DNA from 3 places in the Arthrobacter sp. UCD-GKA genome. Region 3 is predicted to be linked to each of the others. Evidence: predicted binding sites of a transcription regulator. Region 3 holds the regulator's gene; each other region holds the start of a gene.
The links. Region 3 encodes LexA, which represses DNA repair genes until DNA is damaged. Its sites were predicted from a motif close to TCGAACANNTGTTCGA; they were not measured.

Region 1: BLJ79_RS12890 (DNA polymerase III subunit alpha) is a predicted target of LexA. The motif match lies at 3,645-3,660, and genes of this name have one in related genera.
Region 2: ruvA (Holliday junction branch migration protein RuvA) is a predicted target of LexA. The motif match lies at 3,284-3,299, and genes of this name have one in related genera.

The regions. Positions count from the first base shown of each region.
Region 1 is NZ_MOLR01000006.1:286,271-292,651, forward strand. It holds gene BLJ79_RS12890 (DNA polymerase III subunit alpha) at 1-3,512, opposite strand, end outside; gene BLJ79_RS12895 (dihydrolipoyl dehydrogenase family protein) at 3,768-5,132, opposite strand; gene BLJ79_RS12900 (hypothetical protein) at 5,274-5,585, opposite strand; gene BLJ79_RS12905 (VOC family protein) at 5,791-6,231, shown strand; gene BLJ79_RS12910 (AAA family ATPase) at 6,247-6,381, shown strand, end outside.
Region 2 is NZ_MOLR01000006.1:253,226-259,606, reverse strand. It holds gene BLJ79_RS12765 (CapA family protein) at 1-1,024, shown strand, start outside; gene pdxT (pyridoxal 5'-phosphate synthase glutaminase subunit PdxT) at 1,123-1,833, shown strand; gene BLJ79_RS12755 (YebC/PmpR family DNA-binding transcriptional regulator) at 1,836-2,591, shown strand; gene ruvC (crossover junction endodeoxyribonuclease RuvC) at 2,599-3,207, shown strand; gene ruvA (Holliday junction branch migration protein RuvA) at 3,358-3,975, shown strand; gene ruvB (Holliday junction branch migration DNA helicase RuvB) at 3,985-5,043, shown strand; gene yajC (preprotein translocase subunit YajC) at 5,217-5,678, shown strand; gene secD (protein translocase subunit SecD) at 5,903-6,381, shown strand, end outside.
Region 3 is NZ_MOLR01000009.1:55,413-61,793, reverse strand. It holds gene hflX (GTPase HflX) at 1-298, shown strand, start outside; gene BLJ79_RS16270 (ATP-dependent DNA helicase) at 291-2,297, shown strand; gene lexA (transcriptional repressor LexA) at 2,390-3,109, opposite strand; gene BLJ79_RS16260 (LysM peptidoglycan-binding domain-containing protein) at 3,394-3,795, shown strand; gene BLJ79_RS16255 (histidinol-phosphate transaminase) at 3,913-5,034, shown strand; gene hisB (imidazoleglycerol-phosphate dehydratase HisB) at 5,150-5,770, shown strand; gene hisH (imidazole glycerol phosphate synthase subunit HisH) at 5,771-6,381, shown strand, end outside.

The DNA of each region.
Region 1 (6,381 bases), on a different contig from region 3:
GATTTTTCCGCCTCCCGCGCCGGCCGGGCGGCGGAGGACCCGAAGCTCTCGTTGCGGGCGCGTGCGGGGTCGGACAGGTGGCCGGGGGCCGGCAGCGCGGATTTGTCCGACAGGTCCCAGGCGTCCAGCGCCTGCAGGCTGATCCCGCGCGGTCCGGTGCGCCGGGTGAGCCCGTGGATCAGCAGCAGCCGGGTGGAGAAGAGCAGCGGGCCGCAACGCTGCTGGGCCTCGTGGAAGAACGTGGCATCGACGCAGCCGGTCCCGTCGTCAACCGAGATGAACACGACCCGGCGCCCGCCGCGCATCGGCGGGGTCTGGGTGGCCACGCGCACCCCGGCCACCAGGACCTCGGTGCCGTTGCGCATGCCCAGCAGGTCCGCGGAGCGAGACACGCCCAGGGACCGCAGCAGCGGGGCGTGGGATTCCATCAGGTGGGCGGTGACATCCAGGCTCATCAGGTCCAGTTCGGTGCGCGCCACCTCGTCCAGCGGCGTTGGCGCCGCCCCGATGGCCATGTTGGCAAGGTCCAGGTCCCCCAGCGGCAACGACAGCTGCCCGGGGATCGGCCGGTGGCGCTGTGGCAGCGCCCTGCCGGCCGGTGCCCGCAGGTGCTCGATGAGATCGGCCCGGTTCCCGCGCCCGGTGCGCGCCTGCAGCGAGTCGAAGGCGCCCAGGGCCGCGAAGTGGTTCAGCGAGGTGCGGGTCAGCCCGGAGCGGGCGCGCACATCGGCGATCGAGTCGTAGGGCTGCCCGGCCGCCACCCGGGCGACCTCGCGCTCGGAGACCGAGCGGATCCCGCGCAGCGAGAGCCTGATCCCGTACCTGCCCGGGGGCGCGGCCCCCGCGGCGCGCGGGACCACCGGCAGCTGTGCGGGGGGCAGCAGCCCCTCGAGCCTTTCCACCTTGTAGCCGGGCGCGGAGCGGTTGATGTCCAGCGGCAGGATCGCGATGCCCATGCGCCTGGCCTCGGCGACCAGCAGCCGCTTGGGGTACATGCCTGGGTCGTGTTCCCAGATCCCGGCCAGGAAGGCCTCCGGATGGTGGGCCTTGAGCCAGGCGGAGTGGTAGGTGGGCACGGCGAAGGCGGCCCCGTGGGCCTTGCAGAACCCGAAGGACCCGAAGGCCGCCAGCGTGTGCCAGACCTCGTCGATGACCTCCAGCGAGTAGCCGCGGCCCAGCGCCCGGGAACGGAAGAGCGCCTCGACAGCCGGTTCGGCGTGCGGGTTTCCCAGCAGCCGGCGGTAGACATCGGCCTGGGCCAGCCCGCAGCCGGTCATCTTGTCGAAGATCCGCAGCACCTGTTCGTGGAAGACGGTGACCCCGTGGGTCTCGGCGAGCGCCGGCGCAAGGTCGGGGTGGGGGTATTTTTCGGGTGCGAAGCCGTGGCGGTTTTCCAGGTAGGGCTTGACCATGTTGGATTTCATGGGTCCGGGGCGGAAGAGGGAGATGTCGATGATGAGGTCGTTGAATTCGCGCGGGGCGAGCTTGCCGATGAGTTCGCGTTGTCCGGGTGATTCGATCTGGAAGCAGCCCAGGGTGTGGGTGGAGCGGATGAGTTCGAAGGTGGGTTCGTCGTCCAGCGGGACCAGGGCGAGGTCGATGGCTCCGTTGGGCTGGATGTAGCCGGGGATTTCCCCGGGCTTGCGTCCCCGGTGTCCGCCTGCCTTGGCGACGGCTTGTGCGTCGGGGTGCAGGCGCTGGATTTCCTCCAGTGCGTAGGTGATGGCCGATTGCATGCGCACCCCCAGGACGTCGAGCTTGAGCATGCCCATGGGGTCCATGTCGTGTTTGTCGAATTGGCTCATGGGCAGGGAGATGCCGCTGGGTTCGACGGGGGTGCGGTCGCGCAGCTGTGCGTCGGAGAGGATGACGCCGCAGGGGTGCATGGAGATGTGGCGGGGCAGCCGGTCGAGGCGTTCGGTGAGGTCCACGAGCAGGTCGAGTTGTTTTTCGGTGCCGAGGCGGTCGGCGAAGGGTGCGAGTTCGGGTTTTTCCTCCAGGGCTTCGCGGAAGGAGGAGGCGGAGAAGCGCCAGAGTTGCTTGGCGATCGTATCGATGTCTTCTTCCTCCATGCCCAGTGCGGCTCCGGCGTCGCGCACCGCCCCCCGGGCGCGGTAGCCGTTTTGCATGCTCATGAGGCTGACACGGTCGGCTCCGAAGCGTTCGAAGATCTTGTGGTAGATCTCGTGGCGCCTGGCGGATTCGACGTCGATGTCGATGTCGGGCAGGGTGGCGCGGTCGCGGGAGAGGAAGCGTTCGAAGAGCAGGTCGTGGGCCAGGGGGTTTACCTGGCTGATGCCAATGAGGTAGTTGACCAGTGAGGAGGCTCCTGACCCCCGGGCGGCGGAGCGTATTCCCAGGCGGGTGATCATGGAGCTGACTTCGGCGACGGTGAGGAAGTAGGGGGCGAAGCCGAGGTCGGCGATGGTGGACAGCTCGGCCTCCAGGCGGTGGCGCATCGCGGGGTCGTTGGCCTGGTCGGGGATCAGGCGGGTGATGCCTGCCTCGGCGCGGGAGGCGAGTTCGTTTTCGGGGTTTCCGGTGATGCCGATGATGTGGGCCTCGGGGACCACGGGGATCGACCATCCGGTGTCGGGGACCGGGTCAAGGCGCGCCCAGTCGGCGAGCGCTGCGGTGTTGCGCAGCAGTGTGGCGGCCAGGGAGGTGTCGGAGGCGGAGCGGGCGATTTCGGTGGCGAGGTGGTGCATGTGTTCGGCAGGTTTGAGCCAGCCCTGCCCGTTGGGCTGGATGTCGTTGAGGGTTTCCAGGGAGGACAGGGCTCGTGCGGAGTCCAGGACATCGGCGGTTGCCGCTCCGTCGGGGTCGGCGTAGCGCACGGCGTTGGTCAGGACGGGGGCGATGCCCGTGTCGGTGGCGCAGCGCAGCATGCGGATGGCGTGTGCGGTGCTGAGCTTCTCCCCCGGGCTATTCAGGTGCGTGGTGATCTCCACCCGCAGGGCGCTTGCCCCCAGCAGGGAGCGCCAGGTGCGCAACAGGGTGCGGGCCTGGGTGTAGTGGCGGTGTCCGGTGGCCAGGCCGATGTCTGAGCCCGGTCCCAGCAGGATGGTGAGCAGCGCTTCCCCGTCGGGGCCCAGTGCGTGGGTGCCCAGTTCCTCGCGGGTGATCCCCACGGCTGGCTTGGCGACCCCGGCGGGTGTGTTGGGTTGGTGTGCCGCGGTGACCAGGTGGCAGAGGGCGGCGTATCCGGCGCCGTTGCTATGCCCCTTGGCCAGGGCGACGATGCGTCCGGCGGTGCGCATCGGTGGTGGCTTGCCGTGGGGAGCGGGGCGGGGTGCGGGTTCGAGGATGGCCAGGTCCACCCCGAGGATGGGGTCGATGCCGTGTCCGATGCAGGCCTTGAGGTGCTTGACGCTTCCGTAGAGTCCGTCGCGGTCGGTGATGGCCAGGGCGTCCGCGCCGTCGGCGAGCGCGGCGGCGACCAGGTCCTTGGGCCAGGAGACCCCGTAGTGTGCGCTGAAGGCGGAGGCGACGTGCAGGTGGGTGAAGCCCATGGTGCCTGCCCCTCCCCTGTCCCGCGGCGCGCCCCGGTCCCCCGGCGGGTTGCGCCTGCGGGCACGTGCCTTGGTGGTCCTCGGTGCCGGGGTTCGTGTGGCCGGGCGAGGAGGGGGACGAATTCATTCTATTAGAACATGCGTTCTAATCAAGTCCCGTGGCAGGACCGCGCGGAGGACTCCCGGACACCGGGGCCCCCTCCCTGCGCTGACCTGCGGCGGGAAGGGGGCGGTGAGAAGGCCCACTGGCGCGGCCTAGATTCCTTCGTCGCTTCGCAGCCGGTCCAGGGCAACGAGGTAGGCCTCGGTGTAGCTGGGGAATTGCGGGGCCATGTCGCGCAGGACCTCCAGCGGGGTCTCCGCCCTGATGGCCAGGGATGCCAGGTGGATCCATTCGCTGGCTTGCGGGGCGATGGCCCAGGCCCCGATGACGACCCTCCGGTGCCGGTCCACCAGCAGGCCCAGGTCCCCTCGCGGATCCTGCTCGTAGGTCCAGGGCCGGGCGAGGGTCTCGGGCAGGTTGACCTGGATGTACGCCGCGTCGATTCCACGCCCCTCGGCCGTCTCCCGGGTCAGGCCCACGGCGGCGATCTCCGGGCTGGCGAAGACCACGCGCGGGATCCCGTCGTAGCTTGCACTTCGCTCCCTGCCCAGGATGCAGTCGGCCACGATGCGGCCCTGGTACTTGGCCACATGGGTGAAGGGCATGATCCCGGTGACGTCCCCGATGGCCCAGAGCCCCTCGGCGGCCCAGCAGTGCTCGTCAACCCGTACCCCGCCCTTCCCGTCAAGGGTCGCCCCGGCGCGTGCCACATCCAGGCCGTCGGCACGCGGGACCCTTCCTGTGGCGAAGAAGACCGCATCGACCGCGACCTCCCCGCCCGCCTGCAGCTGAAGGATGCTGGTCCCGTCCTCCCCGCGCCGCCCGCTGGTCACGGTGCTGTTGGCCAGCACCTTGACCCCGAGCCGGCGCAGGTGCTCCTCGGCGAGCGCGGAGACCTCGGGCTCCTCGCGCCGCAGCAGCCGGGCGCTGCGGTTGAGCACGGTGACCTGGACCCCGAATCCGGCCAGGAAGAAGGCGGCCTCCAGCGCCACCGCGGATCCGCCCACGATGGCCACGGATTTCGGCAGCGTCGCCAGGGTGTAGAGCTCGCGGTTGGTCCAGGCGGTGATTTCCCCGCTCCCCGGGAACTCGGGGACCACGGGGACGGTTCCCGTGGCGATGACGATGTGGTGAGCCAGGTATTGGTTCCCGTTGGCGCTGAGGTGTCCCGGTCCGGTGATTGTCGCCTTGCCGCGCACCACGGTCGCCCCGCGCTTGGCGTACCCCTGCTCCTGGGCGCTGTCGTCGAGGTGCCGGGCCATGTAGTCGCGGTATTCCCGGGCCTTTTCCCAGTCCAGGGCGCTTTCGGCGGCTCCGGCCGCACCTGCCGCCTCGATGTTCACCTCTGGCCCGCGCAGGACGGTCTTGGAGGGGACGCAGGCCCAGTAGGCGCATTCCCCGCCAATGAGCTCGGATTCGAAGACCACGACCTTCTTGCCGGCGGTGAGCAGCCGGTCGGCGGCGACTTCGCCGCCGGGTCCCATGCCGATGATCGCGGCATCGAATACTTCTTCCATTAGAGCGCTCCCGTGTTCGTGTTCCTCGCGGCCGCCGTCCAGGCACCTGCCCCCAGCCTTTCACCTGGCGCGGCCGACGGCCAGAGCCCGCCGTGCCCAATGATGGCACCAACCCGGTTTCGGGCCGGCCGGCCCGACGCGCTAGGCGCTTTCCCGGTAGGCCTCGGGCATGCGGATGATCCGCCAGCGGCCGGTATCGGCCTGGCGGGAAACCTCGAAGGTGCGCAATGGGCCCACGCCGGCGAGCTTGACCTGCAATTGCCAGACCTCGTAGTCCACGAGCCCCGGGCCGCGGCCGCGTTCGGCACGCAGCTCCTCGGTCCACCAGTTCCGTCGCTCGAACCAGCGCACCGGCTCGGCCGCGAGCCGGTATTCGCGGCCCTGCCAGCGCATGCGGATCGGCACCCCCGCCGGTGTGCAGTCAACCTCGATCGACTGGGTAAAGATTCCCATTCGCTCGCCACCCTTCCCGTTGCACAGGCGGGCCCGACACCTCCCTTGCCCCAGGGGCATGAAAGGCGGTTGCGGGTTGCGCCCGTGCATTCACCAGTTTATTAGAAACTTTGTTCTAGACAAGACGAGAGTAGAACATGCGTACTACGGTTTGTTGTTGAGGGGTCCTCTTGATGCCCATTCACATGGGCCTATGCTTGGGTGCATGAGCATAGACACGCCCCCGGCAGTCACCGCGCTCACCCTTGGGGTGCGCGATGTCCAGCGGTCACGCGACTTCTACGTCACGGGCCTGGGTTTCCGCGAAATCAATTTCATCCCCGGCGAGATCCTGTTCGTCCAGGCCGGCCACGGGCTCATGCTCGCGCTGTGGAACGTCGAATCGATGCCCGGCGAATACGGGGAAGTCGGGCACGGCCCGCTGGCCCCTCCGGTCTCCCTGGGCCACAACACCACCAGCGTCGCCGAGGTCAACGACCTCTACGCCCGCGCCCTGGACGCCGGCGCAACCCCGATCGGCGCGCCAACCACCCGGGAATGGGGCGGCACCAGCGCGTGCGTGGCAGACCCGGACGGCTTCCGCTGGGATTTTGTGCACAACCCGTCCTTCGCCATCGACGACGACGGAACCGTCACCGGTGTCTGAGAACTCCCGCCACCGATGAGGCTCTCCAGCTTGCCGATCCGCCGGATCGCCGAACACGAGCTTTCCCCCGCACCGCGCAACCAGTGGCCCCAGACGCTCCCGCCGGTGCGCCAGCTGCTGGACCAGGGTCTTGACTTCGGTGCAGCCACG
Region 2 (6,381 bases), on a different contig from region 3:
GTCGTGCCCGGGGGACGAGTGCATCGAGATCGCGGTGGCGGGGGACATCCTCCTGCACCCGGCGTTGTGGGCCCAGGCAGAGCGCGACGGGAAGGGGAAATACGACTTCGGCCCCCTGCTGGCGGGCATCGCCCCCTACCTTGACCAGAGCGACCTGGCCCTGTGCAACCTGGAAACCCCGGTTGCGGCTCCGAACGGTCCGTTCGGCGGGTACCCGATGTTCAACGTTCCGCCGCAGATCATCCCGGCCCTGAAGAAGGTCGGCTATGACGGCTGCACCACCGCCAGCAACCATTCCATGGACGCCGGGGTTGCCGGGGTCGAACGGACCCTGGATGCGCTGGAGGCGGCCGGGATGGTTTCCACCGGCTCCTACCGCAGCAAGGCCGAGGCCCAAAAGCCGCTGCTGGTCCCGGCGGGCAGCGCCAAGGTCGCTGTCATCGCCGGCACCTACTCGCTGAACGGGATGAAGGAGGACGCCCCGTGGCGGGTCGACGACATCGAGCAGGCCTCGTTGGTGGCCCGGGCCAAGGCGGCACGCGCGGCCGGGGCGGACATCGTGCTCGCCGCGATCCACGACGGCGCCGAATACACCAGCGCACCCACCGCCTCCCAGCTGGCGCTGTACCGATCGCTGGCGGCCAGCGGCGAGTTCGACTTCATCTACTCCCACCACACCCACTCGGTGCTGCCGCTCGAAAAGCACCAGGGCACCTGGATCGTGTACGGGCTGGGCAACTCCGTGGCCAAGCACGCGACCAAGACCCCGCTGAACAAGGAGGGGCTCACGGTGAAGATGCAGTTCGTGCGCACCGGAGACACCTGGAAGCCCGGGGACCTGGTGTGGGCGCCGCACATCATGAAACCATCCCCGTTGCGCTGGTGCGCACTGCCCGCCAAGGCCTCGGCCCCCTGCACCACCGAGGCCCAGGATGCCGCCTCGCTCAAGCGCACCACCGACACCGTGAACTCCATGGACGCCAAGGCCGACGGTGCAAGAATGTGGACCTTGGGAAGCCGCTGACCGGCCGCCGGGCACCCGGGCGTGTCACGAAAATATTCCCACGGGGTGCGGCGGGTTTATCCTGAGCTGTCCACGTACTTCATCTCGGTGCGCGCGGCATGCATGATCCGTTCCACGAGACCAGAAAGCGATCCACCTTGGCGCCACGAATTGGAGTCCTTGCCCTGCAAGGGGATGTACGCGAACACCTGCAAGCACTCGAATCACTCGGTGCCCTTGCGCTGCCGGTGAAGACACCGGGCGCACTGGCGGACCTGGACGGACTGGTCATCCCCGGCGGGGAGTCAACGGTGATCGACAAGCTCGCCCGCATGTACGGGGTGGCCGAGGCGCTCAAGGCCAGGATTGCCGACGGGTTCCCGGTCTATGGATCGTGCGCCGGAATGATCCTCCTGGCCGACACCATTGCCGATCCGACCACCAACATGAAGGGCGAGCCCCAGCAAAGCTTCGGGGGAATCGATATGGTGGTCAAGCGCAATGCCTTCGGGCGACAGGTCGACTCGTTCGAGGTCGACCTTGCGATCAAGGGACTGAACGCCCTTTCCAGCCAGGACCCGGACCGTGCCACGGCGCCGGTCCGCGCGGCATTCATCCGCGCGCCCTGGGTGGAAAGCGTGGGGGAGTCCGTAGAGGTACTGGCCACCATCCCCGCCGAAAACACGCCCCTGGGCGTGGACGGGACAAGGGTGGCTAGAATTGTTGCAGTACGTTCTGGAAAATTGCTGGCGACTTCCTTCCACCCCGAGGTGGCCGGGGAGCGCCGGATCCATGAACTTTTCATTCAAATGATCAGAGGAGACGCGTAAGCATGTCCGGCCACTCCAAATGGGCAACCACGAAACACAAGAAGGCAATCCTCGACAGCAGGCGCGCCAAGGCGTTCGCCAAGCTGATCAAGAACATCGAGGTTGCGGCGCGCGCAGGCGGCGCCGACCTGGCCGGCAACCCGGCCCTCGAGGTCGCTGTCTCCAAGGCCAAGAAGACCTCGGTGCCCAACGACAACATCGACCGCGCGGTCAAGCGCGGCGCCGGCCTGACCGGCGAGGTCATCGACTACACCGAGATCATCTACGAGGCACGCGGACCCCAGGGCTCGGCCCTGCTGATCGAATGCCTGACCGACAACAAGAACCGTGCGGCCTCCGAGGTGCGCCTGGGCATCACCCGCAACGGCGGCACCGTCGCGGACCCCGGCTCGGTTGCATACCTGTTCGCCCGCCGGGGAGTCGTCGGCCTGCCGAAGAAGGACCTCACCGAGGACGACCTGCTCATGGCGGTGCTGGACGCCGGGGCCGACGAGGTCAAGGAATCCGGGGACCACTTCGAGATCCACTCGGAGCCGACCGACCTGCGTGCGGTTGTTGCCGCGCTCGAGGAAGCCGGAATCGAATACGAAACCGACGAAGTCGAATTCGTGCCCTCGATGCAGGTCCAGCTTGATGCAGCGGCGGCCCGCAAGTTCCTGAAGCTTGCCGACGCGCTCGAGGAGCTGGACGACGTGCAGAACGTCTACTCCAACGCGGACATCAGTGCCGAGGTCATGGCAGAACTCGAAGAGGACTAGCCACCACATGCCCCTGCGAGTGGTGGGCGTCGACCCGGGCCTGACCCGTTGCGGCCTGGCCGTGGTCGACGTCGAACCCAACCGCCGGGCCACGCTCATCGATGTCTCGGTGGTGGGGACCCCTCCGGGGACCCCGTTGGACCAGCGATTGCTGGCCATCGCCGACGGCATCGATGCGTGGCTCGATGAGCACAAGCCCGACGTCGTTGCCCTGGAGCGGGTCTTCAGCCAACTGAACGTCAGCACGGTGATGGGCACCGCACAGGCCTCGGGCGTGGTGATCGTTGCCGCGGCCCGGCGGAACATCCCGGTTGCCCTGCACACCCCCACCGAGGTCAAGGCCGCGGTGACGGGCTCCGGCTCGGCCAACAAGCTGGCCGTGGGCAAGATGGTCGCCAAGATCCTGCGCCTGGACGCCCCGCCGTCCCCGGCCGATGCCGCCGACGCCGCGGCGCTGGCCATCACCCACGGCTGGCGCGGCGCCGCATTCGGTGCCGCCGGTGCCGCAGCCTCGGCCTCCGCCCCGCGGCCCTCCGGCGGATCCTCGGGCTTGACGCCCGCCCAGCGCGCCTGGATCGCCGCCGAGGCCAAGGCCCGAGCTGTCAAGGCACGCTAGGGACCGGAGGGAACCTGCCGCTGACGTCCTGCGCTGCGTGCGTCCGCGGGTGTGCGCCAAGGAACCTGTAAGCTGTTCGTAGATATATTCGTATGGCTTGCGTGTTTCGGGTACCACCGGCGCGGCCCGGCACCACGGAGGAACACCCCCATGATCAGTACGCTGCGAGGAGTGCCTCAACAGGTCAACCTGAACAACGCGGTCATCGAGGTCGGCGGCTTCGGCATGCTGATCCAGGCAACCCCGCAGACGCTGGCCACCTTGCAGGTGGGCCGGGAGGCGTTCGTGCACACCTCCATGGTGGTGCGCGAGGACTCCATGACGCTCTTCGGCTTCGCCTCCGGTGACGAACGCGAGGTTTTCGAGGTCCTTACCGGGGTCTCGGGCATCGGACCGCGCACCGGCCTGGCCATCCTTTCGGTGCACACCCCGGAGGAAGTCCGCATCGCCGCCAGCACCAAGGACACCAAGGCCTTCACCAAGGTCTCGGGCATCGGGCCCAAGGGCGCCCAGCGCATCGTGCTCGAGCTCAATGGAAAGCTGGTGCCCACCGGCGCACCGGTTCCGGCCGGAAGCCCGGCGGCACCCACCTGGGAGCCCCAGGTCCTCGAGGCACTCACCGGCCTGGGTTGGACCGAGAAGGACGCCAACAAGGCGCTGGAAGCACTGGCCAAGAACGACCCGGAAATCGTTGCCACCGGCAGCGTGCCGGAAATCCTGCGGGCGGTGCTGCGTTCCCTGGGGCGCGGGAACCGGCCCGGAAACTAGGAGTACGACATGACAGACACCGGCGAGCTGACCAATGCCGGCCCCGAGCCCGAGGAACGGGTGCTCGAGGCGGCCCTGCGGCCCAAGAACCTGGACGATTTCGTCGGACAGCACCGGGTGCGCCAACAGCTCTCCCTGGTGCTCGAGGCCTCCAAGATCCGCGAGCGGACCGCCGACCACGTCTTGCTCTCGGGCCCTCCCGGCCTGGGCAAGACCACGCTGTCGATGATCATTGCCGCCGAGATGAACGCGCCGCTGCGCATCAGCTCCGGCCCGGCCATCCAGCACGCCGGGGACCTGGCCGCGATCCTCTCCTCCCTCACCGAGGGCGAGGTGCTTTTCCTGGACGAGATCCACCGGATGAGCCGCCCCGCCGAGGAAATGCTCTACATGGCCATGGAGGACTTCCGTGTCGACATCATCGTCGGCAAGGGAGCCGGGGCCACCGCCATCCCGCTGGAACTTCCCCCCTTCACACTGGTCGGTGCCACCACCCGCGCCGGGCTGCTGCCGGGCCCGCTGCGCGACAGGTTCGGGTTCACCGGGCACCTGGAGTTCTACAGCGTCGAGGAACTCGAGCTGGTGCTGCGCCGTTCGGCCATGATGCTTTCGCTGAAGGTCAACTCCGCGGCCTTCAGCGAGATCGCCTCGCGTTCGCGCGGCACCCCCCGCATTGCCAACCGGCTGCTGCGGCGCGTGCGCGACTGGGCGCTGGTGAACCGGCTCGAAAGCATCGACGCACGGGCCGCCTCCGCGGCCCTGGACATGTACGAGGTCGACGTCCGCGGACTGGACCGGCTGGACCGCGCGGTGCTCCATGCCCTGTGCACCAAGTTCGGAGGGGGGCCGGTTGGCCTGTCCACCCTGGCCATTGCGGTGGGGGAGGAGCCCGAGACCGTGGAGACGGTCGCCGAACCGTTCCTGGTTCGCGAGGGCCTGCTGGGACGCACCCCGCGCGGCCGGATCGCCACCGCGGAGGCCTGGAACCACCTGGGGCTTCGCATGCCGGCCGATGCCATCTTCGCAGGCCGGTCCGGTTTTGAGCTTGACGACGAAGAAGCCGAGTAGCCGGCAGTGTCTCACCTTGGGGCGCGACGGAGCATTCCAAGGACATTCGCAGGCCAAAACTGCGTTGTGGTCGGGGTTTGGTCAGGAACTCCCTATAGTATGGATAGGCCCACCGGCTGCGCAATCGCGATTGTGCGCGCCGCTGACAATGACTTAGGAACAGGTATCCACACGTGACCGAATACGTTTTGGCCCAAGCCGCTTCCGGCGAAAAGGCCCCATTCGACCCGACCATGTTGATCATGCTCGCCGCCTTCGGCCTGCTGATCTTCATGATGATGCGTGGCCGCAAGAAGGCCGCCAAGGCCCAGGAAGAGATCCGCTCCAACCTTGCCGTGGGTGCCGAGGTGATGACCCAGTTCGGTCTCTTTGGCACCATTGCGAGCATCGACACCGACGAAAACAAGATCGTCCTGGAGGTTTCCCCGGGCAGCTTCGTCACCGTCCACTCGCAGGTTGTCGCCAAGGTCGTCGCCTCGGAAGAGGCTGGTGCCTCGGTTGAGGTCCCCAACGACGCATCCTCGCTGACCTCGGCCTCGGTCGAGAGCGCCGAAGAGGCCCCGGGGTCGGAAAACGAAACCCCGGAAGAGACCTTGCGCCGCCTGAACAACGAGGACAAGGGCCCCAAGGCCTAGTCCGCTTGGCGCCTTCGGGCACGCCAACCCAGCAGTGAACGGCAGCCGGATTTCCGCGGGCCACACAGACCCGCCGGTGAGCGATCCGGCTTTCGATTGACCTTCACCATGCGGCCCGGAGCAGCCCCAACCCCCACCCCGCAGGGGCGGGTTGCAGGCAGGCTCCGGGTTTTCCGCGGAATCTCCATCTCCCAGGGGCGATGGAACAACCAGAAAGCCTCACGATGTCATCTACTGGTCCGATCAAGCAGGCGCGCAAATCCCTGCTGTGGCTCGGCGTTATCTTCCTCATTTCGGCCGCCATCCTGATTACCGGCGTGCTGAGCGGGAAAGCAGCTTTTGCCCCCAAGCTTGCCCTCGACCTCGAGGGTGGCACCCAAATGATCTTGGCACCACGGGTGGCGGGCGGTGCTGCGGCAACGCAGGAGCAGCTGGACCAGGCCGTGGAAATCATCCGCCAGCGCGTGGACGGCACCGGTGTCTCGGAAGCCGAGATCACCACGCAGTCCGGCCGCAACGTCGTCGTCTCCATGCCCGGCATCCCCGATTCCCGCACCCGCGAGCTGATCCAGGCCTCGGCGAACATGGAGTTCCGCCCGGTCATCCTGGCCGGGCCGTACACCGCCGTTCCCAAGGAACAGCGACTGGCCAAGGCGGATCTGCCCAAGCCGAGCGCCAAGCCCGAGAACGCCTCGGACATGAA
Region 3 (6,381 bases):
GGCAGACCCGTTCGTGGTCGAACGCCTGCGCCAGCGCGAACCGAACCACGTCATCGTCTCGGCACGCACCGGCGAGGGCATCGATGAACTGCTCGCAAAAATCAGCGCGGCAATTCCCCGCCCCGATGTCCAACTAGAATTGATGATTCCCTATGATCGAGGCGACGTGGTCAACAAGCTCCACGGCGCCGAGGCCGAGATCCTGGCCGTCGAACACACCGAAACGGGAACCCGCATGATGGTCAAGGTCCGCGAAAGCATGGCCGCAGAAGTGGAGCAATTTAGTATTCATGGCTGAGGAATCAGATGTCATCGCCCTATTGGACGCTGCGGTGTCCACGATGGGCGGACAAAACCGGCCGGGCCAACATGAAATGACCCGCCAGGTCGTGCGGGCCATGGAAACCGGCGAGCACCTGCTGGTGCAGGCGGGAACCGGCACCGGCAAATCCATGGCCTACCTGGTCCCCGCGCTGGCCCATGCACTGGATTCGGAAAAGCCGGTGGTGATTTCCACCGCAACCCTGGCGCTCCAGGCCCAGATCGTCGGCCGGGACGTCCCGCGCCTGCTGTCCTCGCTGAAGGACAAGCTGCCGCGCGAGATGGACGTGGCGCTGGTCAAGGGACGCTCCAACTACGTGTGCCAGTACAAGCTCGGCGGCGGCTACCCGGATGACGACGAGGGCGCCCTGTTCTCGATGGATTCCGGCACCCCCGCACTGGGCGGTTCCGCGGACGGGCCCGGCTCCGTGCTGGGCAAGGAAGTGGTGCGGCTGCGGCAGTGGGCCGAGCAGACCGACACCGGGGACCGCGACGACCTGGCCCCGGGCGTCAGCGACAAGGCCTGGCGACAGGTCTCGGTCAGCGCGATGGACTGCCTGGGATCCCAAAAATGCCCCATGGCCTCCGAATGCTTCAGCGAACTGGCCCGCGCCCGCGCGGCCACCGCGGATGTCGTGATCACCAACCACGCGATGCTGGCCGTCTCGGCGTTCGAGGGACTGGCCGTGCTGCCGGACTTCGACACCGTCATCATCGACGAGGCCCACGAGCTGCAGGACCGCGTGACCTCCTCGGTGACCCGGCCCCTGTCGGTGGCCATGGTCCAGACCGCTGCCTCGGCGGCGCGCAAGCACTGCTCGGTGAGCGTGGATTCGCTGAACCAGGGGGCCAAGGCGCTGCAGCGCGCCCTGGAGGGCGTCCCCACCGGGCTGATGGCCCGCGGATTGAACGAGGACCAGCAGGCGGCGATCAACCAGATCGCCGAGGCCGCACGCGTGGTCCTGTCCGATTCAAAGCCCGAGGCCAACGCCCCCGCCGACGGCGGGCGCCAGATGGCCCGCTCGCAGGTCATGTACCTGGTGGAGCAGTGCAGCAAGATGCTTGAAATGACTGAGGAGCGCGAGGTCATCTGGGCCTCGCGTCCCGGGCACTTCAGCCCGGGGGAGGGCTACGTCCAACCCGACGAGTCAAGCCAGCCGACCCTGAACGTCGCCCCGCTCTCGGTCGCGGGCAAGCTGCGCGAGGGGCTCTTCGACGGGCGCACGGTGATCCTCACCAGTGCAACCCTGGCCATCGGGGCGGCCTTCGAGCCCGTGGCGGGCACCCTGGGCCTCGTGGGCGAGGGGGCGCCGACCTGGAACGGCGTGGACGTGGGAAGCCCCTTCGACTATCCCAAGCAAGGCATCCTGTACGTCGCCAAGCACCTGCCCAAGCCCGGGCGCCAGATGTCCCAGGAAACCCTGTCCGAGATCGAGGACCTGATCAAGGCCTCCGGCGGTGGGGCGCTGGCGCTGTTCACCTCGCGCCGTGCCGCGGAAGAAGCGGCGGAGATCCTGCGGGCACGCCTGGACATCCCGATCCTGTGTCAGGGCGAGTCCAGCATGAAGGCCCTGGTGGACCAGTTTTCCGCCGAACCCGACACCTGCCTCTTTGGCACGATGACGCTCTGGCAGGGCGTGGATGTGCCGGGCAACGCCTGCCGGCTGGTCATCATCGACAAGATCCCGTTCCCGCGGCCCGACGACCCGCTGTCCTCGGCCCGCAGCCGCGACGTGGCCAAGCACGGCGGCAACGGCTTCATGGCCGTGGCCGCGAGCCACGCCGCGGTGCGGCTCGCGCAGGGCGCCGGTCGACTGATCCGTTCGGTCAACGACAAGGGCGTGGTGGCCGTGCTGGATTCGCGCCTGGCCACCGAGCGCTACGGCACGTTCCTGCGTGCCTCGCTGCCGCCCCTGTGGGCCACGCCCGACAAGGCGACGGTGATTTCCGCACTCGAGCGCCTGAGCGAAGGCTAGGACGTCCTGTCCCGTGGGTTCACGGGAAACACGTGAGGACCGGTCATTTGACCGGTCCTCACGTGTTTGCGGGGGATGAATGTTGGTGCGGCCTAGACCGAACGCATGACCGATACGACCTTGCCCATGACGGTTGCGGCGTCACCGAGGATGGGTTCGTAGCGGGAGTTCTGCGGCAGCAGCCAGGTGTGCCCGTCACGCTGCCGGAAGGTCTTCACCGTGGCTTCGTCCTCGAGCAGTGCCGCGACGATGTCGCCGTTGTTTGCGGTCTGCTGGCGTCGCACGACCACCCAGTCGCCGTCGCAAATGGCGGCGTCGATCATCGAGTCTCCGCTGACCTTCAGCATGAAGAGCTCGCCGTGTCCCACCAGTTGGCGCGGCAGGGCGAAGACGTCCTCGACCGCCTGGTCGGCCAGGATAGGTCCGCCGGCGGCAATGCGCCCCACCAGGGGAACCATGGCGGTGTCCGCGGAGGTGGTCAGCTCCGAGACGCTCATCCCGTTGGCTGCCCTCAGATCCGACTGGCCCTCCACCACTTCGAGCTTGCTCTCGCTCTTGAGCTGCAGGGGAAGCAGGATCTCCATGGCCCGCGGACGGCGCGGGTCGCGGCGGATGTAGCCGAGCTTCTCGAGCTGGCTCAGCTGGTGGGTCACGCTTGAGAGGCTGGCCAATCCCACGGCGTCCCCGATTTCCCGCATCGATGGCGGGTAGCCATTGGTGCTCACGGAGCGCTGGATGGTCTCAAGAACCTTCTTCTGACGGATGGTCAGGCTCTTCGCGTCGCGTCGAGGGGTTCGTTGTTCGGTCGTCATTGTCAATGCCTCATCCCGATCGTCGCCGGTTGCCCGCGCGTGCCGCAAATTGTCGGTGGGAACTGATGTAGTCAATACATCGCTCCACTACCCCCATCTTAGTAGACAAAGACACTACTTTCAAAGATTTGTTCGAACAGATCTGGACACGTGTCGTCCAAAGGTGCTAGAAATAAGATGCGCACTACGAACACACGTTCGAAAGATGCGTTCGAATAACCGTCATCTGTTCGAATGGGCCACCGGGTCCGTACGGCAAATGAATACAGAGGAAAGGCAACGACATGGCAAACACTGCTTTCTCGGCCCCGCTCCACCTTGTAACGTCCGACTACACCCCGGCACCGCAATCCGCACTGGCCTCGCGGCCCGAGCTGGCGCCACTGCGGCTCACTCGCCGCGGAAAATTCGTGCTGATTGCACTGCCCATCTTCCTGGTCAGCGCGGCGGTGCTCATGCTCCTGGGCCTGTTCCAGTCCCCGGCCAATGCCTCGGTCGACACCCCGCTGGGCGTCGAAGCGGTCACCGTCACCGTCATCGAGGGCGACACGTTGTGGGGGATCGCCAGGGAGTTCGCCCCGCAGCTCGAGCCCCGCGAAGCCGTTCGGCAGATCGGCGACCTGAACAACCTCAACAGCTCCGTGCTGCATCCCGGGGCGGAAATTTTCGTCCCCACCGGAAGCTAGGGCCAGAGCCCTCCGGGCGCGCCGCTCGATGCCGCGCCCCACCATTGCTAACCGTTTATTACCCCTGGCACCGGTGAAGATTCCAAGGTCACCGCGCCGCCGCCGTAGACTTGAGCCGTGAATGAACGGCTAAATCGCCTGGCAAATCTGCCCCTGCGAGAGAATCTTCAAGGTCTTGAACCTTACGGCGCACCCCAAATCGACGTACCCATCCAGTTGAACGTCAACGAAAACACCCATCCGCTTCCCCCGGAAGTGCATCGCGCCATCGTCGAAGAAGTCTCAGCAGCAGCCATGGGACTGAACCGCTACCCGGACCGCGAGTTCACCGAATTGCGCGAACGTCTCGCCGCCTACCTGGGCCACGGCCTGGAAGCCGACAACGTTTGGGCAGCCAACGGCTCCAACGAGGTTCTCCAACAGGTCATGCAGGCCTTCGGCGGACCCGGGCGCACGGTGATGGGTTTCCCTCCCACCTACTCGATGTACCCGTTGCTGGCCTCCGGGACCGACACCGCCTACCTGGCCGGTGTCCGCTCGGCGGACTACGGGCTCTCGGCCATCGACGCCGCGGCACAGGTCCGTGAGGCGGCGCCGAACATTATCTTGCTCTGCTCGCCGAACAACCCGACCGGCACCGCGCTGGGCCTGGATGTCGTCGAAGCGGTCTACGAAGCCGGCGCGGCAAGCAACGCCATCGTGATCGTTGACGAGGCGTACGCGGAATTCGCCCACAACGGAACCCCGTCGGCGCTGTCCCTGCTGCCGGGACGCGAGCGGCTCATCGTTTCACGGACCATGTCCAAGGCGTTCGCCCTGGCCGGCGCCCGCCTGGGCTACCTGGCCGCGGCTCCGGAAGTCACCGACGCGATCCGCCTGGTCCGCCTGCCGTACCACCTTTCGGCAGTCACCCAGGCCACCGCCAATGCCGCGCTGAAGCACGTCGATGCCCTGCTGGCCAACGTTGAGGACATCAAGATCCAGCGTGACAGGATCGTCAACGAGCTCACCCGCATGGGCCTGCACCCTGCCTCCAGCGACTCCAACTTCGTGTTCTTCGGCGGGATCAAGGACACCAAGGCCATCTGGAACGGGCTGCTTGAGGCCGGGGTCATCATCCGCGACGTCGGGATTCCGGGCCACCTGCGGGTCACCGCGGGCACCGAAGCGGAAACCACCGCGTTCCTTGTCCGCCTCGAGGAACTGCTCGATCAGGGTCCTCACACGCTCTCACGCTAAACTTGGGGCAGGCGGCAATGGTGCCGGAGGACGGGCCTTGGCCCTTCCTCCGATCATGCATCGATGTCCCGCCGCCCCACATCCTCGTCTCACCGCCTGATCTAAAGGAATGTGCATGTCTGCCGAAAAACTCACGGGTCGTCGCGCTCGCCTCGAACGCATCACCAGCGAGTCCTCCGTCTTTGTCGAACTCGATCTGGACGGCACCGGCCGCTCCGAAATCAGCACCGGGGTACCGTTCTACGACCACATGCTGACGGCACTGTCGAAGCATTCGCTCATCGACCTGACCGTGCGGGCCACCGGAGACATCGAGATCGACGTGCACCACACCGTCGAGGACACCGCGATCACCATCGGCGAGGTGCTGCGCACCGCGCTGGGCAACAAGGCAGGCATCCGCCGCTTCGGCACCGCCTACGCCCCGCTGGACGAGGCCCTGGCCCGCGCCGTGGTCGACATCTCCGGGCGCCCCTACCTGGTCCACGGCGGCGAGCCGGCCGGCCAGGAATACCACCTGATCGGCGGGCACTTCACCGGGTCGATGACCCGCCACGTGTTCGAATCGCTGACCTTCCACGCACAGATCTGCGCCCACATCGAGGTGCTCTCGGGCCGCGACCCGCACCACATCGTCGAGGCCCAGTTCAAGGCCTTGGCCCGCGCCCTGCGCGAAGCCGTGGAAATCGACCCCCGCATCGGCGACGCCATCCCCTCCACCAAGGGCGCGCTGTAGATGGCGGCCAAGACCGTCACCGTCCTGGACTACGGATCGGGCAACGTCCGCTCCGCCGTCCGGGCACTTGAGGCTGCCGGCGCGCAGGTCAAGCTCTCGGCCAAGCCCGAGGACATCCTCGAGGCCGACGGGCTGTTCGTTCCCGGCGTGGGCGCGTTTGCCGCGGTCATGCAGGCACTCAAGGACGTCGGAGCGATCCGCTGGATCGGACGCCGGATCGCCGGCGGACGGCCGGTGCTCGGCGTCTGCGTCGGACACCAGGTCTTCTTCGACGAGGGCGTGGAACACGGGACCCGCACCCCGGGGCTGGGCGAATGGCCCGGCACCGTGGAGCTGCTCAAGGCCCCGGTCATCCCGCACATGGGCTGGAACACCGTCACCCCTCCGGCCGGCAGCAAGCTGTTCGCCGGGATCGAAAACGAGCGCTTCTACTTCGTGCACTCCTACGCGGTGCAGGAATGGAACTTCGAGGTCGCCCAGCCCAAGATGACCCCTCCGCAGGTCACCTGGGCCGAACACGGGGTCCCCTTCATCGCCGGCATCGAAAACGGGCCGCTGTGCGCCCTGCAGTTCCACCCGGAGAAATCCGGGGACGCCGGGGCAAGGTTGCT